3 regions of the Cobetia sp. 5-11-6-3 genome follow, and region 2 is predicted to be linked to each of the others. Evidence: predicted binding sites of a transcription regulator. Region 2 holds the regulator's gene; each other region holds the start of a gene.

Region 1 (10,193 bases), on a different contig from region 2:
TTGATGCCGAACAGCTTGCCCCAGAACTTGGTCATGTCCTGGTAGACCTGCTTGCCGGTCATCACATACAGGGATTCCATGATGGCCAGCAGGAAGGCCATGCCGATGGTCAACGGGACGAACAGGAAGTGATAGAGCGCGGTCATGCCAAACTGGAACCGCGACAGCTCCACTACGGTATCGGAGATCATGTCTAACCCCTTTGCGATAAGACGAACGGCCAGACTGCCGTCTCTGCATGCGCTTGCCACCGACGTCGGGGGCAGTCTCCCCCCGACTCCCGCCGGCAAGCGCACAGGCAATGGCACCGTGGTACCAAGACCTTGGTCGGACATTCTCTGCCCTCTCGCGACAGGCTCCAGATGACAGGTTGTCGCAGCCGCACTCCGGCAAGCGCCGCCTGCGGGGATCGCAAGCCCATGAGCTGACAGCGGAAACGTCCATGGCCCGCATCATTGCTGGGCTGGCGCGCAGTGGACCGCCAGCGGCCTCTCAACGCTCTCCTCGCGCACCTGCACGACACCTGCGACCTTCCACCACACGCCACAGAGCACGGGCCTGCACGACAGCAGCCATGCACGGCTCGGACAATCCTGCGACGCGTGTTGAATGCGCAGACACAGGAGTTGCCGATCAGCGACTATCACTTCACCAGCAGGCTAACTATCATAGGGCGATCCATCGCTGGGTCCTGCGGCAGGGATTGCCCGTGACCCACCTCCCCTCTTTCGCTCGTGAACTTGCCATGACCTCCTTTTCCCGCCACTCCCTGTCCAGCGCCTCTCGGGGCCCACGTGCCACGGCGCCCCGTGGCCATGCCGACTACTGTGACCCCGCCCTGGGGAATCTGCTGGATTACCACGGCCTGAACCGATTCGAGGCCCTGTGGCACGTGGCCGCCCAGGACGTCGATGCCCCTAACCGTGAGCGCGGAGGCATATCGACGGTCTCGCTGCTCACTCTCGAGGACGAGCAGGGCCAGACACATCGCCTCTACCTCAAGCGCCAGACCAACCATCTGGGCCGCAGCCTGTCACGCCCACTGGGCGAGCCGACCTTCTCGCGCGAGTGGCGTGCCATCCGCCACTATCACGCGCTGGGCATTCCTTCGGTGGATGCCGGCTGGTATGGCGAGCGCCGCACCGGCAAGGAGTGGCGCGCCATCCTGATCACCTTCGATCTCGACGGCCGCGATGATCTGGACCACTGGCATGCACGCTGGACGGCGCTGGACGATACCCGACGCACGCAAGTCATCACTGCCAGCGCGCGTCTCGTGCGACAGATTCATCAAGCCGGCATGATGCACGGCTGCCTGTTCCCCAAGCATCTGTTCCTCAGCCGCCCACAGCCCGCCGCCGACGGTGCCAGCGCCATGCAGGAACAGATGGATGCCGTCATCATCGACCTGGAGAAGACCCGACGCTTCGTGCTGCGCCGTCACGAGTGCCAGCGCGACCTCTACGTGTTGTGGCGCCGCCTCAAGGCCTGGCAGGCAGCGGAGTGGCGAGAGTTTCTGGCCGTCTACCTCGACTGTCCCGCGCAGAGTGACGAGGTCAGTCGATGGCTCAACGAGCTTGAAGCACGTGCCCAGCGCAAGCGTCGCTGAAATCCCACACTGGTGGGCGCATCACGCATTGCGTAGCATGCGCTCACCTCACGAGCCGCCTACGACCAACGTCTCATGAATCTGTCGTGAAAATGAACGGCCCTGTCGCTGTCCTGCGCCACCTCCAGTCTCATCCTCGAGACATGCACCTTTTCTGAAATAATCGGTAACATCCGCTAACAAGACGTCAAATATGTTTTCAAACATTGTTCTAAAAAAATGCTTGCCAAAAAGAACAGTGTTTTTTATAGTTCATCTCGTCCCCTGAACAAGGCAGCCTTGCCACACTCGGTACATTCCCCGAGTTCGCCAGGCACCGCCGACAGGAAGCCCCCGAGGCCACAAGCTTCAAGGAGAACATCACATGAAAACCATCAAGATCCTGACTGCTACCGTCATCGCCGGCACCATGGCAATGGGTGCACAATCTGCACTGGCCTACGGCAAGGGCGACATCTTCCTGCGCGGCGGCGTTGCCAAGGTCGACGGCAAGAGCAACAACGGCAATGGCCTGATCGCCAAGGATGAATCCGGTTTCGCCGGCTCCGTGGGCTACATGTTCCACGACAACCTGGCAGTTGCCCTGCAGTCCACTGAAGCATTCAGCACCGACTGGAAAAACAGCGACGGTGGCTTCGATCAGATGCCGATCAACCTGATGCTGCAGTACTACCCGCTGGGCGGTACCGAAGCTCGCGTTCAGCCTTACGCTGGCGTCGGCCTGAACTACACCCACTTCTCCGGTGAGTCTGCCGGTGGCCAGAGCATGGACATCGACGACAGCTACGGCGCTGCTGCCGAGCTGGGTGTTGACCTCAACATCAACGAATCCTGGGCCGTCAATGGCTTCGCTCGTTACGCTGACGTCAAGGCCGACACCAAGATCAACGGCCAGGACGTGAACGACACCGAGCTGGACCCGGTCACCGTCGGTGCCGGTGTCACCTACCGCTTCTAAGTGCTGAAACACGCACTGACGAGCCGCGCCGAGCCATGACGCATCAGGGGTGATCCCCTTGCCTCATTGACGACGCACAAGAACGCCGCAGGCCTCAGGGCCTGCGGCGTTCTTGCATGCGCGGACAGTCGGCGAGACAGACGGAACTTGATTTGAATCAAGTGTGACGGACCCTTGTCGTACATGACGGCAAACCCTTGTCATGGATCAATTTTTCGTCGACATGAGCTCCTAGACTGACATCTCCTTTCTCACCCCCTGTCACTTCGGGAGCGAACATGTCAGCCGCACAGTCCTTCTTGCCCTTCTCCTTCTGCCGGTCCTCTTCGCGCCCGCTGCGCATGGCGGCGATCACGGCCGCACTCACGCTGACTGCCACGTCGGCTGTCGCTGCGCCGTTCTCGTCGACTGACTCAGGCCTCGAGAACCTCGATTATGGTGCCGGCCAGTTCTGGACGCGTGCGGGTGTCGCCAAGGTCTCGCCTAAGAGCGACAACGGTCGCATCGATGCCATCGGTGCCGACGTGGACGTCGATGATGACAGCGCCTTCGCCTTCACTCTGGGGTATCGCTTCACCGATACCCTGGGGATCGAGCTGCTGGCCGCGCAGAATTTCGAGCATGACATCTCGCTGAATGGCCAGAAGGCCGGCTCCGTCGATCATCTGCCACCGACCCTGACACTGCAGTACTACCCCCTCGGTGGACGCGACTCCCGCATCCAGCCGTACATCGGTGCAGGCGTCAATTACACCCACTTCTCCGATGAAACCCTCGATGACGGCACCAAGCTCGAGATGGATGACAGCTGGGGCGCGGCCGCACAGATCGGTGTCGACCTGGTCATCAATGAGCATTGGGCGGCCAACGTCGCTGCCTGGTATCTGGATATCGATTCCGATGTCACCGTGGCGGGCAGCGTCAACGACAAGGTCGAGATCGACCCGATCGTGACCATGGCCGGTATCAGCTATCGCTTCTGAGTCGCGCATCTGACTGGCCACAGACGACAACGCCCCGCCAGCCCATCACGGGCCGGCGGGGCGTTGTGCTTTCAGGGCGAATCAGCGCGAGGCGGCCTGCCCGCTGCTCGGTGCCGACGTCTCGGGCGCTGACGGCGACGTGTCGTCAGCCGGCGCCCTGGCTACCTTGCCCGGACGGGGGCGATCCAGCACCAGTCCCAGCACGACCAGCGCCGCTCCCACCACCATCAAGGCGGTCCACTGCTCATCGAACAGCCACCAGGCCATCAGCGCGGCACACGGTGGCACCAGGAAGAAGGTACGTGCGACCTGGTGGGCCTCGCCACGTTCGAGCATCAGCATCAGCAACCAGATGGCACCCACCGAGATGGCGATCACCAGCCAGGCGAGGGTCAGCAGCAGACGAGGCGTCGGGTCGAAGGCGAAGCTACCTACGCTGCTGGCTGCGATGAGGAAGACACAGCCCGCTCCCAGATACTGGAATACCAGCCCCTCCACCAGCCCCATCCGACCACCGACACGCTTCTGCCACAGCGTCGAGCTGGACACGCCGATGAGCGCCACCAGACACCACAGCAGGCCGATCATCGGCCACTCGAGCGTGGCGCTTGCGGCGCCTGCCCCATGAAGCACGCCCGCCCCCAGCACCAGACTGACGCCAATCGCGCCACACCCCAGTCCCAGCCACTGCCTGGCACCCAGACGGATACCGAACAGCGGCAGTGACAGCGCCGCCGTCACCAGAGGGTGCAGGCTGACCAGCAAGGCCGTCAGCCCCGCAGGCAGCCCGGCCTTGACCGCCGCGAACACGCCACCCAGATAGGCGCCGTGCAACAGCATGCCGATGCCCATCTGAGCCAGCTTGTCATGGCGCTGCCCCCATTGGCGCGGCTTGCGGCGTATCCACAGGATCAGCCCCAGCACCGGCAGTACCAGCAGGCTACGCACCAGCAGCAGCGTGAAAGGCTCAGCATCCAGGGTTCCGAAACGTGCGGCGATGAACCCGGTGGCGAACAGGAAGACGAAGGTCAGCGGCATCCACATCAGATTGACTCCAGAGCACGAGAGACGGGACCTCACTGTCCCGAGGAGCGCTCACACCGAGCGCGTCAGGCATCGCCGGCGTGATGTGACATGAGCTTGCCGCGAAGGTACCAGGGGATACAAGATACAGAGAATGGCTTTTTCAGGGGATACAGTCCGCATGAGTGGCACTCAAGACCTCCCATCAGCGCCGCGCTACCAACAACTGGCGACGCGCTTGAAAGCCGAGATGGCGACGGGGCAACTCGTCCCCGGACAACGGCTGCCCTCATTGCGCCGCCAGGCGGCCCTGTCAGGGCTGGGACTCAACAGCGTGATCCGCGCCTATGGCGAGCTGGAATCCGCCGGCTTCCTCGTGGCTGTCCCGCGCCGGGGATTTCAGGTCGCGGCCGCAGCGGCGCCTCCCTCTTCTGCCAGCCGCGATCACGACGCCGCCCCGTCACGCTGCACCCCTCTTGCCACTCCGTCACTGGCCATCGATGACCCGGCCTGGCAGGCCATGGCTCATGCCAGCGACCCGGCGCTGGCCCCGCTGGGCGCGGCGCATCCCGAGCTGGATGCGCCCGCCGTGCGGCGCCTCTATCGGCTGGTGCGCCAGAAGCTCAAGCATCACGCCGAATCCCCCAGCGCCTACGCGCTGCCCCCGGGCTCCCCCGCCCTGCGCGAGGCCATTGCCTCTCACCTCAGCCACCATGGCCATCACTGTCACGGTGACACCCTGTTGCTGTGTCAGGGGGCTCAGCAAGGCATGTCGCTGATTCTCCGACAATGGCGCGCAAGCCGGGGACGCTGTCGCATCGGCATCGAGGCCCCCGGCTATTTCGGTGTGCTTGCGGCGGTGGAAGCCACTGGTCACGAAGCCATTGCCCTGCCGACACATGCTGGAAGCGGACTGGATATCGAGGCATTGGCCAGACTGCTGGAGGAAGGAGAGGCAAGGCAGATGGACAGGCGGCAGACGTGTGCAGGCAAGACGCGGCCAGAGATGCCGCCCACGGCCGGGCACCGACACGGCAAGGCCGCCCTCGACGCGCTGATCGTCTCACCGGATTGCCACAACCCGCTGGGTGGCCAGCTGAGCCTGACGGATCGAGATCGCCTGCTCAAGCTGGCCCAACGCCACGGGGTACAGATCATCGAGAATGCCACCTTCGCGGAACTGAGCTTCGACACCCGTCTGCCCTGGCTGATGGACCTCCATCAGCGCCAGGCACCGTCACCGGCGCAGACAACGCTACTGGGACAGACAATATCACCGGAACAGGCACCCGGCGTGATCACGGTGGGCTCGCTGTCCAAGACGCTCGACCCGCGAGCACGCTGTGGCTGGGTGTGGCTCCCACGGCCCGAAAGCGTGACGCCTGACGCCGAGCTGGGCATGCAGGGGCTGATTCGCGCACGCTGGGCCGATGGCATGGGCGACATGCCATGGATGCACGCCGCCCTCGCGGAACTGATCGCCAGCGGCGATTACGGGCGCCATGTCCACCGCATGCGCCGCTGCTACGCGAAGCGCCTGCAACTGCTGCGCGAGACGCTTGCCTCTGCTCTCGGCGATGGCGTCTGGCTGCCCGGTGTCAATGGTGGCTATCTGCAGTGGTGCGGCCTGCCGGGACTGGATGGCGCGGCCCTTTCCCGCCTGCACCGCGAGCTGCTCGAGGCTGGCATCGCCACTCTGCCCGGCTACCTGTTCAAGGCGGTCAGTCCCGGCCTGCGCCTCAATGCGGCCCAACTGCAGAACGATGAGACCCTCGCACGATTGACCACGACCCTGCGCAACGCGCTGCACGGAGCCGATGCCTAGCGAACGCTCTGCGCCTCACGCGCGCGCTGCTCACGCTGGCGCGCCCAGAACTGATTGATCAACAGCGCCAGCACGATGACCGCCCCGCCCAGCGCGAGACGCGGCAGGTCCGCGTCGCGATTCCAGATCAGCAGATTGACCAGCAGTCCCGCCGGTACCAGCGCATTGTTCATGATCGCCAGGGTACCGGCATCGACGCGCGTCGCTCCCTTGTTCCACAGGAAGTAGCCCATCCCGGACGCCACGATGCCCAACCAGCCCAGCACCACGAAGTGCACCGGCTGCGAGGGCAGCTTGTCGGTATTGCCGAACAGCAGGAACATCACGACCACCAGCGCCAGGGCGCCAAGATAGAACCAGCCGAACACATGACGGTGCGCGACACCTTCAGGCAGCTGGGGCGAGAGATGACGATAGGCGACCTGGCCGATGGCAAAGCACAGATTGGCCCCCTGAACGACGGCAAAGCCGAGCCAGAAGCCCTCGGTGACCCCGTCGTAGCGAATGATCGCCGCACCGATGACCGCCACCATCGCCGTGAGCAGGTAGAATGGCGACAGCCGACGTTTCATCATGTCATCCAGGAGGGTGATGTAGATGGGCGTGAAGATCGTGAACAGCAGCACTTCCGGGACGGGCAACAGCAGGAAGGAGCGGTAGAAGAAGATGTACATCAGCCCCAGCTGCACCGCACCGATGGCCATCAGCTGCCAGCGGATGCGGCCACTGATCGCCCGTGGGCGCAGAAAGGGAGCAAAGATCAGGCTGGCCAGCACGATGCGTGTCAGCACGGCCAGATAGCTATCGACCTGACCGGACAGGTAGACGCCGATCAGGGAAAACGAGAAGGCCCACAGGGCCGTGACACCGATCAGGTAGGACATGACGAGTAAACCCGTTAGGCAGAGAAAGTTGACAGGCATTGTAACCCTCCACGCGCTGCTTGAGCAGATACGCCACCTGGAATTTTCGTCACGCTCAGGGCCTGCCTCACGCAACGCCTGGTCCGGCCATGGCAGCGGTGAAGTGCGCCTCGAGAAGGAGATGCCTGATGGGGCCGGCAGGACTGGGGCGGAAGACTCGTGGGACATCCTCTTCAATGAACAGGGGCAGTTCCGACTGAAGGGCCAGGCCAGCAGTGTCACGTTCCGCAATCGCTATCGCTGGCGACTGAGCCCCGATGGCACGGCCCTGTCACTGAGCCATGAGCGCCGCGGCCGCGATGCGGCGGTCTTCCTGTTCGATCTGATCGAGGCTCCCGCAGGCGATGGTGACCACTTCATCAGCCGCGAGGCACATCTGTGCATCGATGACCTCTATTCCGCCACCCTCGTCATCGTGCGCGATGCGGATGACAAGCCCTGCGGCTTCGACCTCGACTGGCGCATCACCGGCCCGCGCAAGGATGAACATCTCGCCTATCGCTATCGCTGCTGAACGTGACCCGCGCTGCCGGCACATGAAAACGCCGCTGACGAATCACTCCGTCAGCGGCGTTGTGGGACTGGCAGCCGATCAGGCCAGCAGGCGTGCCGTGAACCATTCGCCGATCGCCTCGATCTCCTCGAGACACACGGCGTGCGCCATCGGCCAGGTCTGCCATTCAAGCGGATGCCCGAGGGCGCGAGCACTCTCGGCGCCAGCCTCCCCCAGTGCCAGCGGCACGATGTCATCCTGGGTGCCGTGATGGACACTGATGGCCAGCCCCTGATTGGCGGCTGATGGCGTGATGGTCGCGCTGGTGGCGAAATAGGTGGAGAGCGCCAGCAACCCACCCAACGGCCGCTCACAGCTCAACGCCGCCTCGTAGACCACGGCACCGCCCTGAGAAAAGCCTGCCAGCAGGATGCGCTCACTGGCGATCCCCTGCGCGACCTGCTCCTCGATCAAGGCATGCACGTAAGCCGCGGACTCGCGCAGCTGCACTTCATCGACACGCCGCCCAAGATTCATCTCGAGAATGTCGTACCAGGCCGGCATGCGCATGCCGCCATTGACGGTCACGGCCAGCTCACGCGCGTGCGGGAAGACGAAACGCACGCCGTGATCCGCCGGCAATCCCAGCGCCGGCACCACGGGCACGAAATCACTGCCGTCCGCCCCCAGCCCATGCAACCAGATGACACAGGCATCCGCCTGGCCCTGAGGCTCGATGATCTGCGGACTACGGTGGCCATGCTGGGGTGATGCGTCGTTCATCTCTGCGCTCCTGTCTGGAAAAGGGGAATTCCGCCCAGCCTACCATTGACATTGCCTTCTGCCACCTGCGCTCCCCTCATTCAGAGCCCGACCGCGCGATGCAGCACGCCTGCTCGACCTGTGCTCCCCCTCTTCTGGCGCGCCCTCACCATGACACTGCCTCTGGACGCGAGACATAAAAAAACCCGCCAATCGGGCGGGCAATGAATGTCGGGACAGCGACACCCAGGACAGGAAAGCGCTTGAGAAACCGTGCCTGCGGGGGGACTTTCTCAAGCACTCTGGGTCTTTCTGAGAAGCATCCTTCTCGAGATCGCCTGAGGACTGTCACGCCATCTCGATGCGACCTGCCAGCGCGCCATTCCATCATCATGCACCATCGATCTACATCAACGAAATACAGCGCATGACAGCGCATGACAGCGAACCACCATCACGAAATCTCGACAATATCGCCAGAATACTTGCGGAGTATTCACGATGAATCTGCCAGGCGATGGGACCGGCAGCCTCCCGATTGACAGGATATGATTTCTGTCAAAGGAGATTCGCCAGCCCCACCGATACCGCGGACTTCAGGGTGACAGGATCTCGACAGCCCCCGCCAATCAAGGAAATTACTCCAGGATGTCGGCCAGTTCGTTCACATCCTTCACGACATGATCCGGCGCCTTTGACAGCGGGAAGAGTGCCTTGCCCGGGCGGGCGATGAAGGTGGTCTGCAAGCCCGCTTCCTTGGCACCCGCGACATCCCAACCATGTGCAGCGACCATCATGGCTTCTTCAGGTTCGACATCGAGCTTGTCCAGCACCCACTCATAGGAACGCAGGTCCGGCTTGTAGATCTGGATATCTTCAATGCTGTAGCGAGCATCAAAATACGGCAGCAGTCCCGCGTTCTCGAACTGGGCCTTGACGCCCTTGTTGGACGAGTTGGTCAGACTGACGATCTTGTAGCCTTCGGCCTTGAGCCTGGCCAGACCTTCCTTGACATCAGGGTGAGGCGGGAGTGTCAGCAACGGTGTGATGATGGCCTTCTTCGCCTGCTCATCCGTCAGTTCGACACCGTTGTTCTGCGCGACCACCAGCAACGAGGCGACACCGATCTGCCCGAAGTCGTGATAGTCCCGGGTCACGGTAGACACCAGGGAGTAATGCAGCATGGTCGAGAACCACAGGGGCAGCAGGTCTTCTCTTCCCCCCAGTGCCTCACCGACCGAACTGCGCATCGAGGTCAGGTCCAACAGCGTTTCATTGACATCGAAGATGAGCACCTTGGGCTTATCGACGACATCATCCGCCATCGCATTCCCCGACATCAGGCCGATACCCAACAACACTGAACCTGCCACCTTCTTGAGTTTTCCGCGCACCATCATGCGTCTCCACTTGATCGATATCATGGCATCCGGCCTCGACATTTCCGGCATGCCGCTCGGCAGTCAACAACGTTTAATCACCGTGACTCATCATGACACTCTCACCATGAACTGGCGATGAATCTTCACGAAAAACGCGGGAAATATCTGCAATTATCCAGATGAATCATCCTTCCTTGCGAGGGCTGACTGGCTTGTCATTCTTGAGCGCCTATCA
Region 2 (10,193 bases):
GGATGGCATGGCGCTCCGGCAGATGTCCCAGCCAGCCAAAGCGCGCCAGCAGGGCAGCGTAGGCGCCATCCGGTGGGCATGAAAGACGCAACCAGCCACCCTCGGGGTGCGGCAGTTCCAGTCCGACCGCCGCCAGCAGCAGACGCGGACATTCCAGGGTCGAGGCGAAGTAACGATTGTAGTTGCCCTTGCCGTGCCTGGCATCTCCGATGATGGGGTAGCCACGGCGCGACAGGTGCCGACGAATCTGGTGTCGACGGCCGGTCAAGGGACGTGCCTCCACCAGCGAGAAGCGTGACTGGGGGTAGCGGTCGATCGCGACGGGCAGCTCGACCTGCGCCAGTCGGCGGATGTCGGTGATGGCTTCCTGCTCCGGCATCTGGGCCTTGGGCAGGCGACCCTCTTCCTTGCGCAGGCCGTAGTCCAGGCGCTCCTGTTCGGGAGCGACGCCACGCACCACGGCCAGATAGCGTTTGCTGACCTGCTGTTCCTCGAAGGCGGCGCTCAGCTTGCGGGCGGCTTCCGGTGAGAGGCCGAAGACCATCAGCCCGGAGGTCGGGCGATCGAGACGATGCACCGGGAAGACGTGCATGCCGATCTGGTCACGCAGGCGCTGCAGCAGAAATTCCGTCTCATGCTTGTCGATGGGGCTGCGATGCACCAGCAGGCCAGAAGGCTTCTGCACCACCACCAGCACGTCATCCTGAAACAGGATGTCGAGTGGCAAGATGGGCTCGGCCTCGTGAGCCGGGTCAGCATCGAGGGGCGCCGACACGAGTGGTCGAGACGTCACTGACGCGTCGCAGGGCAGGCCATCGGGAGAAGAGGGCAGATCATGGGAAGAAGGGGGCATGGGCATCACGGCAGCAGGAAGACGAAAGCCGATCACCAAGGGGGTGATCGGCGTGTATTGTCCGGCTTTCCTGGCTGGCTGTCATGTCCGGTCTGTTGCAGGAGGGGGCGCCGCCTCAGGCAATACGGTCTGAGGTATGGCGGCTGGCTCGTCCGGTGTCTTCGGGATGTATCAGCATGCCGGCCGGTATCCATTGCACCAGCAGGTTGATGGCGGCGCCCGGCGCTGCCTCGGCGCCGACTTCGGGGGCCAGCAACTCTCCCAGTGAGGCGAAGCTCAGGCCGTCATCACCGGCGGAGAGAATGGCGTCGAGCACCAGCGCTTCCAATGGCTCGAGAGAGCGATAGTGCACCTCGGGTGCGCCCTCGGTCGGCTGACGCCAGACGATCCATGGCGTGGGGATCTCGCTCTCGACCGGCGCACGTGGCGGCTCGTCATTGTCGATGGATTTCCAGATGGCCGGCGTATCGAAATGAAAGGCGAAGTGATGCAGTGACGGATGGGCTGCCAGTCTCAGCGTCGGCCAGTCTTGCGGGGCGAGCCCTTGCAGGGTCTCGACGCTGAGCGGCGCGATCTCCTCGGCATCCAGTGCCAGCCCCAGTGCCCATTCGAAGGCCGCCATCTCGGTGACCAGCGAACGCCGGGGTTCGCGCGCGGCCACGAAGGCCGGAAAGTGCTGGCCTGCCCAGCGGATCGAGTAGTGGCTCGGCGGATGGGCATTGAGGTACTCGCGACACAGCAAGCCGAAGGCATCATCGCCAATCAAGGTGTGCACGGCCTCGAAATCACCGCCGAAGACATCGAACAGGCGCAGGCGGTAAGCCGTGGCATAGATGCCAAGGCGCTCCTCGGCACTGGCCAGCTCATCACTGATGACAGCCTGTGCCGCGATGCTGCGGGTGTCGGGTGACGGCGCGGCCAGATAGGCGGCGGTGGCGTCCTGAAGCTGGGTCAAGGCGCGGCGATCGAACTGTGATGCTGTCGTCGCTGTGGTCGATGCATGCGTCATGCGTGCAGCCCCCCATTCATTGCCGCCGCGACAGTCCGGGTCGGTTGATCGTCGGCCAGCGGGCGACCACTGCGGCGACGCAGCTCGGCATATTCTTCCATCAGCTCCGACCATGGCGGGAAGTTGTCATCGCGCTCGATCATGGTGGCGACATCGCCGAAGCGCTCGCGTGCGGCGTCATACAGCGACCACACGGCATCCGGGACGGGTTGGTCGTGGGTGTCGATGCACAGCTCACCGCCAGACACGTCCTGCCTGATGTGCCCGGCGAGATGGTGCTGCCAGACACGCTCCGCCGGCATGGCATCCAGATAGGCCAGCGGATCGAAGTCATGATTGTGGCTGGAGACGATGACGTTGTTCAGGTCGAGCAGGATCAGGCAATCGGCACGGCGGCTGACCTCGGCCAGAAACTCCCATTCGCTCATCTCGTCGGGCTGCCAGGTCAGGTAGCTGGAGACGTTTTCCAGCAATAGCTGGCGCCCGAGCGCGTTCTGGACCTGGTCGATGCGCTCGGCCAGGTGCGTGATGGTGGCCTCGGTATAGGGCAGAGGCAGCAGGTCATGGAATTGATGCGCGCCGGTGCGGGTCCAGCACAGGTGATCGGAGACCCACATCGGTTCGATGCGCTCACACAGTGCGCGCAGCTCGCGCAGATAGCGGGTGTCGATGGGATTGCTGCCACCGATGGATAGCGAGACGCCATGCAGGGCGATGGGATAGTGCTCGCGGACTCGCTCAAGAAAGTGCAGCGGCTTGCCGCCGGCACTGACGCCGTCGGAGTCGATGAATCCGGGGCCCATGTAGTTCTCGCTGATGGCCTCGAACCAATCGATATCCGGCAGTGTCGTCAGAATCTCGTGGTAGTACTCAGGACGTAGCCCAAGCCCTTGACCGGCACCCGAGGTGGCAGTGGCAGGCTGGTGACTCCGGGAAGCTGTCGTCATGAGTGACTCCTTTTCCATGGCATGGCAGGCAGTGCCTGCATTGGCAGTGTAGACCTGATGCAACAACGGGAGGACGGCATGCCGTCCTCCCGTTGCGTCCAGGGACTCCTGGCGACACCGTTACCTGGGTGACGGTGCCCTCATCTCGAGTGCTCAGCTCTTGCCGGAGATGACTTCGCCGCCAGCGCCGACACAGGATTCGGCACTTGCGGTGTAGGACCAGCCCTGACCCTTGCAGGCATTGTGGCCCTTGCAGGCGCTGGTGGCGGTGGCGCACTCGGAGGTGCCCTTGCAGGAGTTGATCCCGGAGCACTTCACGGCGTTGTCAGCCGCCTGCACGGACATGGAGGTCAGGGCGGCGGTGGAGAACAGTGCAGCGGCAGCAGCGGCAAAGGTGGCGGCAGTCACGGTCTTCTTCATGGTCATGATGGTTTCCTTTCGGGCGAGCCCGTTTTTTCTGGTTGTTGAGCAAGGTTCGATGCAGATATCCACCCGGCCAGTCAGGTCTCGTTGCCGGGTCATTGAGTCTTACGTCGCCGGCGTGAAGGTGGATGCACCGCGGCTCGAGAATTTGACCGGGAGCGCGAAAACCCTCTGAAAGACGCTATTCTGCTCGTGGCATACTGTGTGCCTGTCATGTCTTCTGTGCTCTGTCGAAGCAGTGTGCAGCGGGCCCTGCCTGCCTCATGGCCGATCCGTCCATCGGTCTCGTATTCTGCTTATGGAGCCTTGCATGCTGAACTCCCTTCGACGCCTGTGGCATACCCCGCGCTGGCGCTGGAGCATCCTCGTCATCCTGTTGCTGGGAGGATGTAGCGCCGTCACCGTGCATCAGCTGGATGCGCGTTTCGGGACGCCCGAGCCACGCGATCGCGTCGTGTCCGGCGATAGTCTGGCGGGGAGGCATTGGGAAGATGAGGTCAAGCCGATCCTCGAGACGCGTTGCGTGGTCTGCCATGGCTGCTATGACGCCCCGTGCCAGCTCAAGATGTCCTCGGCGGCCGGGATCGACCGCGGTATCAATCCCGCCCCTGTCTATGACGGCACCCGCTTGCTGGCGGCCAATCTGACGCGACTGTTCGAGGATGCCGACAGCACCGCTGAATGGCGTGACATGAACTTCTCGCCGGTGCTCAACGAGCGCAACGACTCGGCGCTCGCCAATCTGGAAGGCAGTGTGCTGTTCCGCTCGCTGAGCCAGAAGCGCAAGCAACCCCTGCCGGTGACGGAGGAAGGCCTGCTGCCGGAAGACCGCTTCGATCTGTCGCTCAATCGCAGTCAGGTGTGCGCGCCCATCGAGCGCTATGATGCCTTCGCGGAAGATCACCCGGACTGGGGCATGCCGTATGCGCTGCCGCAGATCAGTGATGAGGAGCACCGTACGCTGGTCAACTGGTTGGCGCAGGGCTCCCCGATGACCAAGGTGCGCCCGGTGTCTGAGGCCCTGGTGCCACGGATTCAGCAGGTGGAAGCCTTCCTCAATGGTGACAGCCTCAAGCAGCGTCTGATGAGTCGCTACATCTACGAGCACCTCTTCCTGACCCACCTGTATTTCCCGGAAGCGAAGGGGGCCAATGGCCGGCCGATCTTCTTCTCGCTGGTGCGCTCCAGTACGCCGCCCGGCGAGCCCATCCAGCGCATCTCCTCGCGCCGCCCCTATGACGCTCCCTACGCGGCCTATCCCGGAGATGGTCGTGACGTCATGCCGCATGACGAGGCCGGGCGTCCTCGCGTCTATTACCGTCTATGGCAGGAGCGCTCGACGATCCTGGCCAAGAATCATCTGCCCTATTCGCTGAGTGACGCGCGCCTGGAACGCTGGCAGTCGCTGTTCCTCGCGCCGGACTATACGGTGGATGACCTGCCTGGCTATGACCTCAAGACGGCGTCCAATCCCTTCCTGACGTTCGAGGCGATCCCTGCCGAGTCACGTTACCGCTTCATGCTGGATGAATCGCAGAACACCATCATGGGCTTCATCAAGGGGCCGGTCTGTCGTGGCCAGGTGGCCGTGGACGTCATCAATGACCACTTCTGGGTCAGTTTCACCGATCCATCACTGTTCAGCCTGCCGCAGGTCGAGCGCACCCTGGCACGGGAGGGCGAGAATCTCAGCCTGCCTGCCGAGCAGAGCAGCAATGCATTGCCCATCTCCTCGTGGATCAAGTTCGAGCGCAAGCAGCAGGCCTATCTGCAGGCCAAGCAAAAGCTGATGATGCAGGCCTACGAGGACGGCAATCTGCGTCTGGACATGCAGCTGTTGTGGGACGGCAGCGGCTGGCAAGGTGGCGAGGGTGGCGATCACAACCCCAATGCCGCCCTGACGGTCTATCGTCACTTCGACAATGCCGCCGTGATGAAAGGGCTGGTCGGCAATGTGCCCAAGACGGCCTGGGTGATCGATTACCCGATGCTTGAGCGCATCCATTACCTGCTGGTGGCCGGCTTCGATGTCTATGGCAACCTCGGCCACCAGCTGACCACGCGCCTGTACATGGACTTCCTGCGCATGGAAGGCGAGAACAACCTGCTGGCGCTTCTGCCTGCCGGCGAGCGTCAGGCAGTGCATGACAGCTGGTATCAGGATGTGGATTCTGGGCTGGAAAAGCTGCTGTTCAAGAAGCCGCCCCAGTTTGATGCCCCGAGCGATATCGTCTGGACACCGGGAGAGCTTTCCTCACCGGATAAGGCGCGCATTGGGTTGATGCGTCGCCTGCGCGAGCGCCTGGCGCCGGAACTTGTCCACGAGCGTAGCCTGGAGACGCTGGAGGATGATGCCGTGCGCCGCGAATTGAAGGCCTTGAGCGAGGTGAGTGGTCTGGCGGCCAGCCTGCTGCCGGAAGTCACCATCATTGCGCTGGAACGGGAGGGAAGCGAGCACCCACAGTTGTTCAGCGTGCTGCGCAACTCGGCTCATGCCAACATCACCAGCCTGTTCGACGAGGAAGCCAATCGGCGTCCTGAGCGCGATACGCTGGATGTGCTGCGCGGCGTGGCCGGGGATTATCCGAATGCCTTCTGGCATCTGACACCCGAGTCGCTGCAGGGATTGGCACGGCGGGTCGCCGTGCTCAAGGATGAGGCGGACTATCGACAGCTGATGGCCGATATCGGAGTGCGGCGCACCGACCCACGCTTCTGGCAGTTCTCGGACAGCGTGCTGCGTGCCAATTATGCGGATCGTCCCGTCGAGGCCGGGTTGCTAGATTACAACCGTCTGCAGAATCGCTGAGCGTCTCCGAGCCGCCTGGCACTGTCTGGAACACACGAAGGCCCGCCACATGAGGATGTGGCGGGCCTTCGTGGTGAGAGAGATGGCATCACGGGGGTCAGCGACCGCCCTGACACTCTCCTTCTGCCAGCTCTATCAGGCCATCCAGGTGCAGGATATGGACCTCGCGCGCCTGGATATCCACCAGCCCCTGAGCCTGGAAACGCGTCAGGATACGGCTGATGGTTTCCACGGCCAGTCCCAGGTAATTGCCGATGTCGGCGCGGGACATGGAAAGACGGAAACTGTATGGCGAATAGCCGCGGCGACGGAAGCGCTGAGAGAGGTTGACCAGGAAGCTGGCCAGGCGCTCATCTGCCGTCTTGCGCGACAGCAGCATCATCATCCGACGATCCTCATGCAGCTCCTTGCTCAGGCTCTTGAACAGCTGGGTGCGCAGTTCCGGCAGTTGGGCGGAAAGCGCATCGAGGCGATCGAAGGGAATCTCGCACACGGTCGTGGTCTCGAGTGCCACGGCGCTGCCGGGGTAGGCATTGCTGTCGATGGCATCCAGTCCAGCCAGCTCGCTGGGCAGGAAGAAACCGGTGAGCTGCTCCGTGCCACTGTTCTCGGTGTTGATCTGTTTCAGGCTGCCCGAGCGCACCGTGAAGACGCAGTCGAAGGGCTCGCCCTGGGTGAAGAGAACCTCGCCCTTTCTGAGCGGCGCGCGGCGCCGAATGATGGAGTCGAACTGGTCGATGGCTTCCATGTTCAGTGCCAGCGGCAGACACAGTGAGCTGAGCGAGCAGGTCTGACAGCGTGCTTCATGCGCACGCAATCGATGGGATGCCGTTGTCTGGGCCGTCATGGTGACTCTCCTGGGGCATTACGCCGAAACTCGTGGGGGGCGGGTTTCGGGTGGGGGTGTCCGGGTGCGACACCTGGTACAGGGCGATTCCATGGTCCTGTACGGAGAGGCAGCATCCTCATGGACTGAGTCGCTGCTGCCTGTCGGTGCTGTCCGTCAATGATACCTGTCAGGCGCACTTCCCAGAACGGGTTCCCGTCCTGTGGGGCGGGATGTGAAGTGCTCCGTGAATCGCGCGCATTATATTAGATAATTCTGATTGTGTCGTGATGTCCTGCATGACTCTAGACGCAGAACCTCCCGAAGGGGCAGGTTGCGACGCCCTGCCTCATCCGACTCGGGAGAGCCAGGTGACATCATCCACTCAAGGACATGACGATCTGCCCCATGCTGACCAGCAGCGTGAGCAGAAACAGCAGACTCCAGACCAGCGGCAGCGGCCTGTCCGGCTGAGGGGTGCCGTCAATGCGGTGTTCGTCGCCTGGCCCATCTCCCTGCAGGTCATCATCGGGTGAGGTGCTGCGCGAGCGAAGCCCGACAAGCAACAGCGTGCAGAAGGCCAGGCTGCCCAGCGTGAGCATGCTGATCCATGCCTGCCAGAACAGTGGCAGATCGACGTTTGCCAGCAGGTTCATGGTGCAGCTCCTGTCGTCAGTGTCAGTGTGGCGAGTGTCTCCCCTGTCGGGTCGGGTGCTGTCGCGGATGAGTGCCGAAGGGGATCCGTCTGTTGAAGATAGGCCAGCAGAGCGGTCGCCTCGGCCTTGCCGCGTACCCGGGCGGGCGCCGCGAGGATCTCGTCGTCTCGGTAGGGCACGCCAAGCGCCTGCAGGGCCCGCATTCGCTCGGCGACACCCTCGCCGCTCAGGGCGTGCTCGAACAGCCAGGGGTAGGCCGGCATGCTGGAATCCGCCACCTTGTGGCGCGGCGAGTACAGGTGCAGGCGTTGCCAGGCCTCATCATGTTCCGCCGGGAGGCGGCTCAGGTCAGGGCCTTGACGAGCGTTGCCCCACAGGGCCGGTCGCTCCATGAGGTGGCGGGAGGCGGCGTCCCGGCTTGCATGGCGTGCCTGGTCTCCCGGCAGATCCCGCACCATTCGGGTATGGCATTGTTGGCAGCCTTCCCGCAGGTAAAGGCGCTGTCCCTCCAGCGCCAGCGTATCCAGCGGTGTCACTTCTTGCCCTGCCTCCTGAAACCCCAGAGGCAGCAACTGGGCCAGCGCGCCGACACTTGCCGCCATCACGCAGAGCGCGGCCATCAGGCCCGGATGCCGTTCGAGCAGTACGTGTCTCATGCCGGTGTCCTCCCCCGAGCGTGTGAATCCCCGATGTGGTGATGAGCGCGCTGGGTAGAGGAGCGCGTGATGGGACGGCGGGAGGCGCGCAGGAGATACGCTGCCATCAGCAGCAGGCCGAGTGCCCAGCAACTCAGCCCCACCAGCGTCATCAGCATCGGCGGGCGAGCCACCGCCAGGACGTCGGCGAGGGAGTGCAGCGGTTGTCCCTCTGCGTCTACGGCATGCCACAGGCTGCCCTGCAGCAGGGTGGTGGTCCAGCTGGCAGCGATGCAGAGCAACATGCCGGCGATGGCCAGCCAGGCGTGGGTCATGATCAGCGCCGAGGGTGCTTCAGGCAGCCGCAGACGGTAGAGCATGAGCACGCTGACCAGACCGATGACGCCCAGTGTGCCGGCCGGCGAGAGGCTGCCGGCGGCGCTGAAGGTCATGTCGTTGAGCGGGGCGATGGACAGTGCCACATGCTCCATCACGCTGATGGCCAGAAAGAGCAGGGCCGCGCCGAGCAGGCAGGTCTGAGGATGATGGCGCAGGGAGGGCCAGTCCGCCTTGAGGGTCAGCAGGCCGTTGAGAGGAATGGCCAGTCCCGGCGCCAGCAGCAGGAGCCCCATCGCCATTCCCAGCGCCTGGCTCCACTGGGGCAGGGCACTGGCGTGCAGCAGCACCGCACCGCTCCAGGGCAGCAGCAATACCAGCAGCCAGAAGCTGATGATGGCCAGACGGTGAGAGTGAAGGGGCTGGCGGGTCAGTCCCGAGAGTGCCTGATACGCCATGGCAATGAAGCCCAGTGCCAGCATGCCGCCGGGCAGCATTCCCTTCTGCCAGCTCTGCAGCAGCGCGTCCAGACTGCCTGAGAACATGGGCAACGATGTCAGCGGGCCCAGGGGCACCGCCAGTGACAGCAGGGTATGCTGCATCAGTATCATCACCAGACAGCCAATGAAGCACCAGCCAGCCACGGGCAGGCGCGCTGTCGGTCCTGCCTTCCAGTTGACATGGAAGAGCCACGCGACCGCGATCCACACTGCCAGCATCAACAGGTTGAGTGGCCAGGGATATTCGGATTGGCCATGCCCCGACGCGAAGCCCGCGGCAATCGATATGCTGCCAAGCACGAGAATCGTCTGCCAGGCCCGCAGCGTGAACCGCTGGAGACGCCGCTGGCCCGGCCGGGCTTGCGTGTCATGATTGGCCAGTGAATACAGGCTGGCAATCAATGCCGAGCCGCCCAGGCCGAAGAGCAGCAGATGCTGTTGCACAATGGCGAGACGGCCATGGCTCAGCCAGGCGATGGGCGGGGCCAGGGATGGCCACAACTGCACGGCGGTCAGCCATGCCGCCAGCAATAGACTGACGGCGCCTGAAAGAATGGCCGTCGTGCCAAATTGGCGAATCACCTCGTGAGAGGCGCCTGCTCCATCAGGTGCTGTGCCCATGTCATGACCTCATCATGCAGTGAACAGCGATGTGCTCTCCTGAAGAGAGCACGACTCACGAGACGATTCAGCATTCATTTCAGCTACCAGGGAGGACACTGAGTGTCTCTTGTCACTTCATCATCGGACGAAGATCGGGATGCGTCCAATGTGGCGGCCGTTCCCACCCCCTACGCCGAGGAAGGTTTCAAGGTCGCTTCCTTTGACGCCATCGCCGATGAGCTGGAAAAGCGTCTGGAGCTGTCAGAGGAGGCGTTGGCGGCGCGCGGTCCCTGGCGAGGCTGGGTGGCCTCGTTCGGTCCGCTGGAGATTCATGGCAGCCCTCGGCAGGTGATTCTGCTGCATGCCCATGGGGCGGGCGCCGGACGCGAGACCGATTTCCATCAGCAGTTCGGCAAGGCCTGTGCACACCAGGGGGCGGCATGGCTGGGATTCGACTTCGCCTACCTCGTCAAGATGCGCTGCGAGGCACGCCGTCGTCCGCCGCCGCGGCTGCCCGGGCTGATCGAGGAGATGACGCGCTGGCATGAGGCGCTGGCCGCCAGTCTTGCCGCCAGGGCGTCTCTGGCGACATGCCC
Region 3 (10,193 bases), on a different contig from region 2:
ACACGGGACTGCTCGTTGATGACTTCGGTGCCGGTCACGTACTCGCCATACTCCGCATTGTTGGAGATGGAGTAGTTCATGTTGGCGATGCCACCTTCGTACATCAGGTCGACGATCAGCTTGAGCTCGTGCAGACACTCGAAGTAGGCCATTTCCGGTGCGTAGCCGGCTTCGGTCAGGGTCTCGAAGCCCATCTTGACCAGCTCGACCGCGCCACCACACAGGACAGCCTGCTCACCGAACAGATCGGTTTCGGTCTCGTCCTTGAAGGTGGTCTCGATGATGCCGGTACGACCGCCGCCGACGCCTGCCGCGTAGGACAGTGCGATGTCCTTGGCCTGGCCAGTCGCATCCTGATGGATGGCGATCAGGTCCGGGATACCGCCGCCCTTCACGAACTCGGAACGCACGGTGTGACCCGGTGCCTTCGGCGCGATCATGATGACGTCGAGGTCAGCACGCGGCACGACCTGGTTGTAGTGGACGTTGAAGCCGTGAGCGAAGGCCAGTGTCGCGCCCTGCTTCAGGTTCGGTTCCACCTGGTTCTCGTAGATGGCCTTCTGGTTCTCGTCCGGCGCCAGGATCATGACCAGGTCGGCCGCCTTGACCGCTTCCTCGACTTCAGCAACCTTCAGGCCAGCCGCTTCGGCCTTGGCCCAGCTGGAGGAAGAGCGACGCAGGGCTACGGTGACGTCGACGCCGGATTCCTTCAGGTTGTTCGCGTGGGCGTGGCCCTGGGAACCGTAACCGAGGATGACCACTTTCTTGCCCTGGATGAGGGAGAGGTCACAATCCTTGTCGTAATAGAGTTTCATCGTCATTGCTCCTGGCGGCTCACCCCGTCAGCGGGATGGCGTGAGATCTTGAAAGAGTGTCTGTTGTTCTTGCGACCCTTCCCGCGAGGGAAGGGCGTATGTCAGTGTCCAGCGCCGACGGCCATCTATCCTGACCGCTCTGCGTCCCTGGGAGGTCGTGCGCCTTGGATCAAGGTCTGCCGTCCTCCTCCTGCGCGGCGATGAGTCCACCTTACCCGCACCTCGACATTGCGTAAAATGCTATATTTGCACCATCATATGCCATATAGCGCAACACAAGGCATTTCCCCCTTCAGCACTCATCGACAGCGGACTCCGGCATGGACAATCGTCAACTCAAGCAATTCCTGACCCTCGCCGAAACGCTGCATTTCGGACGCGCCAGCACTGCCCTGCACCTGAGCGCCTCTGCCCTGTCACGTGCCATTCGCGCCATGGAAGAGGAACTGGGCGTCAGCCTGTTCGAGCGCGACAACCGCAGCGTCGCACTGACACCGGCGGGAGAGCGCTTCCGTCGTCATGCTCGCGAACTCCTGAGTCAGTGGGATGACATTCGTCAGTCATTGCTGGAAGACAGCGACGAACTGCGTGGCGAGCTATCCCTGTACTGCTCGGTGACCGCCAGCTACAGCTTCCTGTATGAGATTCTCGCCTCCTTCCGGGCCCGCCATCCGCATGTGGAGCTCAAGCTGCATACCGGTGACCCCGCCGTGGCATTGGAGCGCGTGCTGATGGGCCACGAGGACCTGGCGATCGCCGCACGCCCGGACGTGCTGCCCTCGCGCCTCGCCTTCACCGACTTCGCCGAGTCGCCGCTGCGCTTCATTGCCCCGCGTCGTGATGGCCCCGGCCATCAGCTGGAAGGCATCGGCGAGACGGACGATTCGGCGGCGGGGGACGACCATATCGACTGGGCGCGCGTCCCGATGATCCTCTCCGAGACCGGCCTGGCGCGCGAGCGCTTCGATGCCTGGTGCCACGCACGCGGCATCAAGCCGCGCCTGTATGCCCAGGTCGCCGGCAACGAGGCCATCGTCAGCATGGTCGGACTGGGCTTCGGGATCGGCGTGGTACCGCAGATCGTGCTCGACAACTCCCCGCTGGCCGATCAGGTGCGCATCCTCGATGTCGATCCGCCGCTGACCCCCTACAAGGTCGGGCTGTGCGTACAGGAGAAACGTCTTCGACATCCACTGGTACGCGCACTCTGGGAACAGCTGCCCGGCACCCCGCGGCGGCCAGAGGAGTGATGACGCAGTGACCCTGCGCCACGGAACATTGCGCTACATGGCCCGCCCCACGCCACAACGAAAACGGCGCCCCGAGGGGCGCCGTTCTTGTCTTGCGTTTCCACAATCACCGTCTTACAGGCTCAACACCTTCTCACCGCGGGCGATGCCGGAGACACCGGTACGAGCCACTTCCAGCACCCCTACCGGCTGCATCGCCGCCAGGAAGGCATCCAGCTTGCCACCGTCACCGGTGATCTGGATGGTGTAGAGGCTCGGCGTGATGTCGACGATCTGGGCACGGAAGATGTCCGCCGTGCGCTTGATCTCGTCACGCTGGGCACCCAACGCCTTGACCTTGACCAGCATCAGCTCGCGCTCGATGTGGCTGCCCTCGGTGAGATCCACCAGCTTGACCACATCCACCAGCTTGTTGAGGTGCTTGGTGATCTGCTCGATGACGCGATCTTCGCCGACCGTGGTGACGGTCAGACGGGACAGGGTCGCGTCCTCGGTCGGGGCCACGTTGAGGGTCTCGATGTTGAAATTGCGCTGTGAAAACAGGCCGACGACCCGTGACAGCGCGCCCGGTTCGTTTTCCATCAGAATGGAGATGATATGGCGCATCAGGTCCGCTCCGTCTTCGTAAGCAGCATGTCACGCATGGAGCCGAGAGGCACCTGCATCGGATAGACGTGTTCACGCGGGTCGACATAGATGTCGAGGAACACCAGCTCGTCCTTGTTGCGGAAGGCTTCTTCCAGCGCAGGTTCGAGCTCCTCCACCGTGTGCACCTTGATGGCACGGAAGCCATAGGCGCCCGCCAGCTGCACGAAGTCAGGCAGCGACTCCATATAGGAATGCGAGTGACGGGACTTGTAGTTCAGGTCCTGCCACTGACGCACCATGCCCAGCGACTGGTTGTTGAGGTTGATGATCTTGACCCCGATCCCGTACTGCTTACAGGTCGAGAACTCCTGCATCATCATCTGGAAGCTGCCTTCCCCGGTGAACAGCACCACATCGTCATCCGGGTAGGACATCTTGATGCCCATGGCCGCCGGGAAGCCGAAGCCCATGGTGCCCAGACCACCGGAGGTGATCCAGCGGTTGGGGCGCTGGAACTTGTAGTACTGGGCGGCGAACATCTGGTGCTGACCGACATCGGTGGCGACGAAGGCTTCGCCACGCGTCGCGCGGTGCACGGCTTCCACCACCTGCTGCGGCTTGAGCGGCTCGCCCGGGGCGGACGGCTCATACAGCTTGCCTTCACGCTCGGCACGCCAGCCATCGATCTGGGACCACCAGGCCTCCAGTGCATCAGGGTTGGCCAGCTCACGCCCCTGCACGAGGCTGATCATCTCGTTGATCACGGCATCGGCCGGACCGACGATCGGCACATCGGCGCGCACGGTCTTGGAGACTGAACTCGGGTCGATGTCGACATGGATGATCTTGGCCGTCGGGCAGAACTTCGAGGTGTTGTTGGTCACGCGGTCATCGAAGCGCGCACCGATGCAGATGATCAGATCGGTGTGGTGCATGGCATTGTTCGACTCATAGGAGCCGTGCATGCCGGGCCAGCCCAGACACTGACGATCGCCCTGCGGATAGGCACCGATGCCCATCAACGAGGTGGTGATCGGGAAGTTCAGACGGCGCACCAGGTCGGTCAGCGCTTCGCTGGCACGACCGGAGACCACGCCACCGCCGGTGAAGAACAGCGGGCGGCGGGCCTTGAGCATCAGCTCGACGGCCTTCTTGATCTGGCCGCTGTGGCCACGGGTGACCGGGCTGTAGGAGCGCATGCGTACCTTCTTGGGGTAGCTGTACTCGTAACGCTCGGTCGGGGCGGTCATGTCCTTCGGGATGTCGATGACGACCGGCCCCGGGCGTCCGCTGGAGGCCAGATAGAAGGCCTTCTTGATGACTTCCGGAATCTCGCTCGGGTGCTTGATCGAGAAGCTGTGCTTCACGATCGGGCGAGTCACACCGACGATGTCGGTTTCCTGGAAGGCGTCTTCACCGATCAGGTGGCTGGCGACCTGGCCACACAGCACGACCATGGGAATCGAGTCCATGTAGGCCGTGGCGATACCGGTCACGGCATTGGTCGCGCCGGGGCCTGAGGTGACCAGCACGACTCCGGGCTTGCCGGAAGCGCGTGCGTAGCCATCGGCTGCGTGGGTAGCAGCCTGTTCGTGGCGGACCAGAATGTGCTGGACCTTGTCCTGACGGAACAGGGCGTCATAGATGTGCAGCGCCGCTCCACCGGGATAGCCGTATATATACTCCACGCCCTCGTCATGCAGCGCGCGGGCGATCATGTCAGCGCCGGAAAGCAATTCCACTTGGTTGTTCTCCCCTGGAGGTCTCGAGTGCGTCCGGCAGCAATACGCAAGCCGGATCGAGTGCGACCTGAATGTCGCTACCGCAACAGTTGCGGCACCTGATGCCAAACCCTGGCGTCTGCGGCCCGGTTAGGGCCTGCACTCTTGTCGCATCGGTTGGATGCGGTCGGGGCTGATGGCCGATCGGTACGGTTGGCGTACCCTGATCGGCATATCCTTCGACAGGCGGACAGCGACTCAGCGTCTGTCCTTCACGTGGCGCTTCGAGGGTCGCCCGAATGGCCACGCCCGCAATCAGGAATGGTCAAGAGTCCAACAGCCGCAAGGGGCTGTCAACTCAACCTTACGCCAGTGTGCGCCGCCTACGCCAAATGCCACACCGATAACGGGAAATCCGGCCATATGCGTGCGTAAAACCTCACAGATGGCACTTAATTCGCAATTTTCTGCCTCGTGATTTTCAGCATCCCTGCCGCCGGGTTGTCATTTTGCGCCCAGACGACAGACACGAAAACGCCCCACCGCAAGCGGAAGACAGACTTCCGTCACGGTGGGGCGTCACTCACGGGCGCGCGATTCAGCGCGTGAAGGTCAGCTCTCCGCCCTCTTCGCCGACCTGGATCACGTCACCGGGCACGAATTCACCGCCCAGCAGCGCCTGGGCCAGCGGGTTCTCGATACGACTCTGGATGGCGCGCTTGAGCGGACGCGCACCGTAGACCGGATCGAAGCCTGCCTTGGCCAGCAGCGCCATCGCGGCATCGGTGATCTCGAAGCCGAGATCGCGATCGGCCAGGCGCGCCTTGAGCCGCTCGAGCTGAATGCCGGCGATGGAGGCGATCTGCGCCTGCCCCAACGCGTGGAAGACCACCACTTCATCGATGCGGTTGATCAGCTCCGGCCGGAAGTGATTGCCGACGACTTCCATGACCGCCGTCTTCATGTCGTCGTACTGGAAGGCCGCCTTGCGATCGACACTCTCTTGCGTGTCTTCCTCGTCCGCCAGCTCGCCATTGAGACCGCTCATGCGCTGGATCATCTCGGACCCCAGATTCGAGGTCATCACGATCACGGTATTGCGGAAGTCGACGGTACGCCCCTGCCCATCGGTCAGGCGGCCATCTTCCAATACCTGCAGCAGGATATTGAAGACATCCGGATGCGCCTTCTCGACCTCGTCGAGCAGCAGCACGGAGTACGGCTTGCGACGCACGGCCTCGGTCAGATAGCCACCCTCTTCATAGCCGACATAGCCGGGAGGCGCGCCGATCAGACGGGCCACGGAATGCTTCTCCATGAACTCGGACATGTCGATGCGCACCATTGCCTCTTCGGTATCGAACAGGAAGCTGGCCAGCGACTTGCAGAGCTCCGTCTTGCCGACCCCGGTCGGGCCGAGGAACAGGAAGGAGCCGTTGGGGCGATTCGGGTCCGATAGCCCGGCGCGTGAGCGACGCACCGCATTGGCCACCGCGATCACCGCCTCGTCCTGACCGATCACCTTCTCGTGCAGCGCCTCTTCCATGCGCAGCAGCTTGTCGCGCTCGCCTTCGAGCATCTTGGAGACCGGAATGCCGGTCCAGCGCGAGACGACCTCGGCAATCTCCTCCTCGGTGACATTGGAGCGCAGCAGCACGTGGGCGGAGGTATCCGCCTCGCCTTCGCCGGCTTCGCTGATCTGCTTCTCGAGCCCCGGAATCACGCCGTACTGCAGTTCCGACATGCGGCTGAGGTCGCCGGCACGCCGCGCCTGTTCCAGATCGATGCGCGCCTGTTCCAGTTCGGCCTTGAACTGCGCTGCCCCCTGGATACTGGCCTTCTCGGCCTTCCAGACCTCATCGAGATCGGCATATTCGCGTTCCAGCTCCGCGATCTGGTCCTCAAGCGCGCCGAGACGCTTGAGTGCCGCTTCGTCGGTCTCCTTCTTGAGGGCTTCACGCTCCATCTTGAGCTGGATCAGACGGCGGTCGAGACGGTCCATCTCCTCCGGCTTGGAGTCCAGCTCCATGCGGATGCGTGACGCGGCTTCATCGATCAGGTCGATCGCCTTGTCCGGCAGCTGACGGTCCGTGATGTAGCGCGATGAGAGGCGCGCGGCCGCAATGATCGCACTGTCAGTGATATCCACCCCATGGTGCACCTCGTAGCGTTCCTTCAAGCCACGCAGGATGGCGATGGTGTCCTCCTCGCTGGGCTGATCCACCTGCACCTTCTGGAAACGACGCTCCAGCGCGGCATCCTTCTCGATGTACTGACGATACTCGTCAAGCGTGGTGGCACCGACACAGTGCAGCTCGCCACGCGCCAGCGCCGGCTTGAGCATGTTGCCGGCATCCATCGCGCCCTCGGCCTTGCCCGCGCCGACCATGGTGTGCAGCTCATCGATGAACAGGATGACCTGGCCTTCTTCCTGCGACAGCTCCTTGAGGACGGACTTGAGGCGCTCCTCGAACTCACCGCGGAACTTGGCCCCCGCCAGCAGCGAGCCCATGTCGAGAGACAGCACACGCTTGTTCTTGAGGCCTTCCGGCACCTCGCCATTGACGATACGGCTGGCCAGCCCCTCGACGATGGCGGTCTTGCCGACACCGGGCTCACCGATCAACACCGGGTTGTTCTTGGTGCGACGCTGAAGGACCTGAATCGTGCGACGAATCTCCTCGTCACGCCCGATCACCGGATCGAGCTTGCCGTCGCGCGCACGCTGGGTGAGGTCCATCGTGTACTTGTTGAGTGCCTCGCGATTGTTCTCGGCGTCGGCATCTCCCACCGCCTCGCCACCGCGCAGTGCATCGATGGCGGAGGTCAGGGCGGGCTTCTTGATGCCCGAGGAGGTGAACAACTTGCCGAGATCACCGCCCAGCTCCAGCGCGGCCAGCAGCGCGAGCTCGGAAGCGATGTATTGATCACCGCGTTTCTGGGCTTCGCGGTCGGCCAGATTCAGAAGCTTGCCGAGCGCCTGGGAAGGCGCGACATTGCCGTCGAACTGGGACACGGTGGGCAGGTCATCCAGTTGACGCTTGAGCCCGCTCATCAAGCTGGTGGCATCACCGCCCGCCTTGTTGACCAACGCCTTGAGACCGCCATCGCGGTCCTCCAGCAGGGCCAGCAGCAGGTGCTGGGGATGGATTTCATTGTGGCCTCGCCCGACGGCGAGCGACTGGGCATCCGCAAGCGCGTTCTGCAGCTTGCTGGTGAGTTTGTCGATGCGCATGGTGCCTTCTCCTGAGAGTCATGGCGGTACTCCTCTTCTCAGGAGCTTCGCCTGTAACATTTCGTATCTAACCCTAGAGATGGGGGGCTGGGGGGTCGCTTTCAAGGCGTGATTTGCGGCAACGCAGCATGTTGTCCGCGAAGCATGATCCAGATCAGGTTCCCCTGCAGCAGGTTGGCCCTCAGCGCCTGAAGATGTCGCCAGGGGCTTCCGCTCGACACGGAAAAGCGCCCCGCCAACCTGAGTGATCAGGTCAACGGGGCGCTTTCGTCTTTCGGCTTGCCGAGCGTCGGTGCATCGCGGCGGCCAGGTCTCCACTTCATTCTATCAGCGTAACCAGATCACCGTGGCCATTCGCCCCGTCACGCCATCATCACGGCGATGGGAGTAGAAGCGCGATTCCGAGGCGGTACAGAAGTGACCGCCACTGACATGGCCGACACCGGCACGCTCCAGCCGCAGGCGAGCCAGCTTGTAGAGGTCGCCCATGTAGTGGCCCAGCCGATAGGGGCTGGATTCGAAGGCGTCGTCGGCCTCGGGGAGATCCGCGATGAAGGCGTCACGCACCTCGGGGCCGACCTCGAACTGGGCATTGGAGATCGCCGGGCCCAGCCAGGCCATCAGCTCGCCCGGGTCATCTCCAAGACGAGCGACAGTGGCTTCCAGCACACCTTCCACCAGGCCACGCCAGCCCGCATGCGCCACCCCGACCCGCGTCCCCTGACGATCACAGAACAGCACCGGCAGGCAGTCCGCCGTCATCACCACGCAGGCCTGCCCCGTACCGGTACTGATGCAGGCGTCAGCACGTGGTGGCACCGCCTCATGGCGCTCATCGGCGTGACAGACGTCAAAGGCATCCACCACCTGAGTCCCATGCACCTGATCCAGCCACGCCAGTGGACGACCATCATCGACCTCCGCCGCGAGCAGATCACGCACCCGCGCGACCATCGCCGGATCATCCCCGACATGCCGCGCCGGATTGAAGCCAGCGTATGGCCCCTGACTCGGGCCACTCTCACGCGTGGTCACGAAGGCCTGCACCGGACTGGGTGCTGGCCAGTCCGGCAGAATCAGGGTCGGGCGTAGACTGTCGTCGTGCATAACCTCTCCTGGCGCGATGGGATACGCGAACCGAGCCCCTCAGCGGGCGATGTCTTCCTTGAGATAGTCGATCAAGACCAGCATGTCACCCGGCATCTCGGCGCGGAATTCGACTTCCTTGCCCGTGATCGGGTGGATGAAGGCGAGGCGACGGGCATGCAGCGCCTGACGCGGGAACTGACGCAGCAACTCCTTGAGCGGGTCACTGGCCCCCGGCGGAAGCTTCAGACGGCCTCCGTAGACCGGGTCCCCGATCAGCGGATAGCGCTGGTGCGCCATGTGCACACGGATCTGGTGGGTACGCCCGGTTTCCAGCTTGCAGCGGATATGGGTATGCCCCCGGAAGCGCTCCACCACGCGAAAATGCGTGATCGCCATCTTGCCGCTATGGGTCACGGCCTGACGCTTGCGATCCTTGGGGTGACGCCCGATGGGCGCATCCACGGTACCGCCCGCCGTCAGCACACCGGTCACGACGGCATCGTACTCGCGAGACACGGTACGCGCCTGCAGCTGCTCGACCAGGTCCGCCTGGGCGGTCAGCGACTTGGCGACCACCATCAGGCCACTGGTGTCCTTGTCGAGACGATGCACGATCCCGGCACGCGGCAGCATGGCATTGCCCGGACAATGGTGCAGGATGGCATTGAGCAGCGTGCCATCCGGATTGCCGGCCCCCGGGTGCACGACCATGCCGTGCTCCTTGTTGATGACCAGCACGTCGTCATCCTCGAAGACGATCTCGAGCTCGATGTCCTCGGGGCCATGACTGACTTCTTCTTCAAGCTCGGCGGTCAGGGCCAGACGTTCACCGCCATAGACCTTCTCGCGGGGTTTGACGGCGGCACCGTCGAGGGTCAGGGCACCGGTCTTGATCCAGTGCTTGAGGCGCTCGCGGGAATAGTCGGAGAAGATCTCGGCGCAGGCCTGATCAAGGCGCATGCCAATCATCGCCTCCGGGATCCGCTCTTCGCGGTTGATGGTGTCTGCCATATTGCTCTCTGAGGCCGTTTCGCAGGAAAGGGCCTTTGCTTTATAGTGAGTGCGGATCGGCGGATTCTAGCATGCCCGCCATGGATTGCCCGAGATGAGGAAACCGATGCGCGCCCTTCCCTTGACTGCCTTCGCCCTGGCCAGCACCTTGCTGGTCGGCTGTGCGTCCAACGAGCCGGCACCGGATCTTCAGGAGCAGGAGCTGTACCGTCAGGCTCAGGTTTCCCTGGATACCAGCCGCTTCAACTCCGCCGTGCAACAACTTGAAGCACTGGATACTCGCTTCCCGTTCGGCAGCTATGCCGAACAGTCGCAGCTGGAGCTGATCTACGCCTACTACCAGGTGGACAACTGGGAAGCCGCACGCGCGGCGGCCAGCCGCTTCATTCGGCTGCACCCGGACCACCCGCAGGTCGATTATGCCTACTACATGCGTGGACTGGCAGCCTATAGTGCAGGGCGCTTCAGCCTGGAATCGCTGGAC

The links. Region 2 encodes FNR, which switches genes on or off when oxygen is low (the NO sensors DNR and NnrR bind a similar motif). Its sites were predicted from a motif close to TTGATNTANATCAA; they were not measured.
Region 1: the regulator FNR is predicted to act here: its motif matches at 2,715-2,728, upstream of HXS66_RS01305 (OmpW family protein).
Region 3: the regulator FNR is predicted to act here: its motif matches at 7,754-7,767, upstream of clpB (ATP-dependent chaperone ClpB).

What each region holds. Positions count from the first base shown of each region.
Region 1 is NZ_BLWJ01000001.1:330,200-340,392, forward strand. Features, by position in the region: gene HXS66_RS01290 (cytochrome ubiquinol oxidase subunit I) at 1-191, opposite strand, end outside; gene HXS66_RS01295 (lipopolysaccharide kinase InaA family protein) at 746-1,609, shown strand; gene HXS66_RS01300 (OmpW family protein) at 1,974-2,567, shown strand; gene HXS66_RS01305 (OmpW family protein) at 2,846-3,550, shown strand; gene HXS66_RS01310 (DMT family transporter) at 3,632-4,594, opposite strand; gene HXS66_RS01315 (PLP-dependent aminotransferase family protein) at 4,755-6,398, shown strand; gene HXS66_RS01320 (carboxylate/amino acid/amine transporter) at 6,395-7,282, opposite strand; gene HXS66_RS01325 (DUF6314 family protein) at 7,311-7,835, shown strand; gene HXS66_RS01330 (alpha/beta hydrolase) at 7,914-8,597, opposite strand; gene HXS66_RS01335 (haloacid dehalogenase type II) at 9,215-10,000, opposite strand.
Region 2 is NZ_BLWJ01000002.1:110,711-120,903, forward strand. Features, by position in the region: gene HXS66_RS04410 (pseudouridine synthase) at 1-730, opposite strand, end outside; gene HXS66_RS04415 (DNA-binding domain-containing protein) at 969-1,862, opposite strand; gene HXS66_RS04420 (DUF692 domain-containing protein) at 1,859-2,809, opposite strand; gene HXS66_RS04425 (hypothetical protein) at 2,963-3,235, opposite strand; gene HXS66_RS04430 (fatty acid cis/trans isomerase) at 3,543-6,041, shown strand; gene fnr (fumarate/nitrate reduction transcriptional regulator Fnr) at 6,139-6,888, opposite strand; gene HXS66_RS04440 (hypothetical protein) at 7,245-7,523, opposite strand; gene HXS66_RS04445 (cbb3-type cytochrome c oxidase subunit II) at 7,520-8,179, opposite strand; gene HXS66_RS04450 (cbb3-type cytochrome c oxidase subunit I) at 8,176-9,615, opposite strand; gene HXS66_RS04455 (alpha/beta family hydrolase) at 9,766-10,193, shown strand, end outside.
Region 3 is NZ_BLWJ01000010.1:100,057-110,249, reverse strand. Features, by position in the region: gene ilvC (ketol-acid reductoisomerase) at 1-815, opposite strand, end outside; gene ilvY (HTH-type transcriptional activator IlvY) at 1,136-2,065, shown strand; gene ilvN (acetolactate synthase small subunit) at 2,180-2,671, opposite strand; gene HXS66_RS15430 (acetolactate synthase 3 large subunit) at 2,671-4,395, opposite strand; gene clpB (ATP-dependent chaperone ClpB) at 4,973-7,609, opposite strand; gene pgeF (peptidoglycan editing factor PgeF) at 7,937-8,716, opposite strand; gene rluD (23S rRNA pseudouridine(1911/1915/1917) synthase RluD) at 8,756-9,709, opposite strand; gene HXS66_RS15410 (outer membrane protein assembly factor BamD) at 9,816-10,193, shown strand, end outside.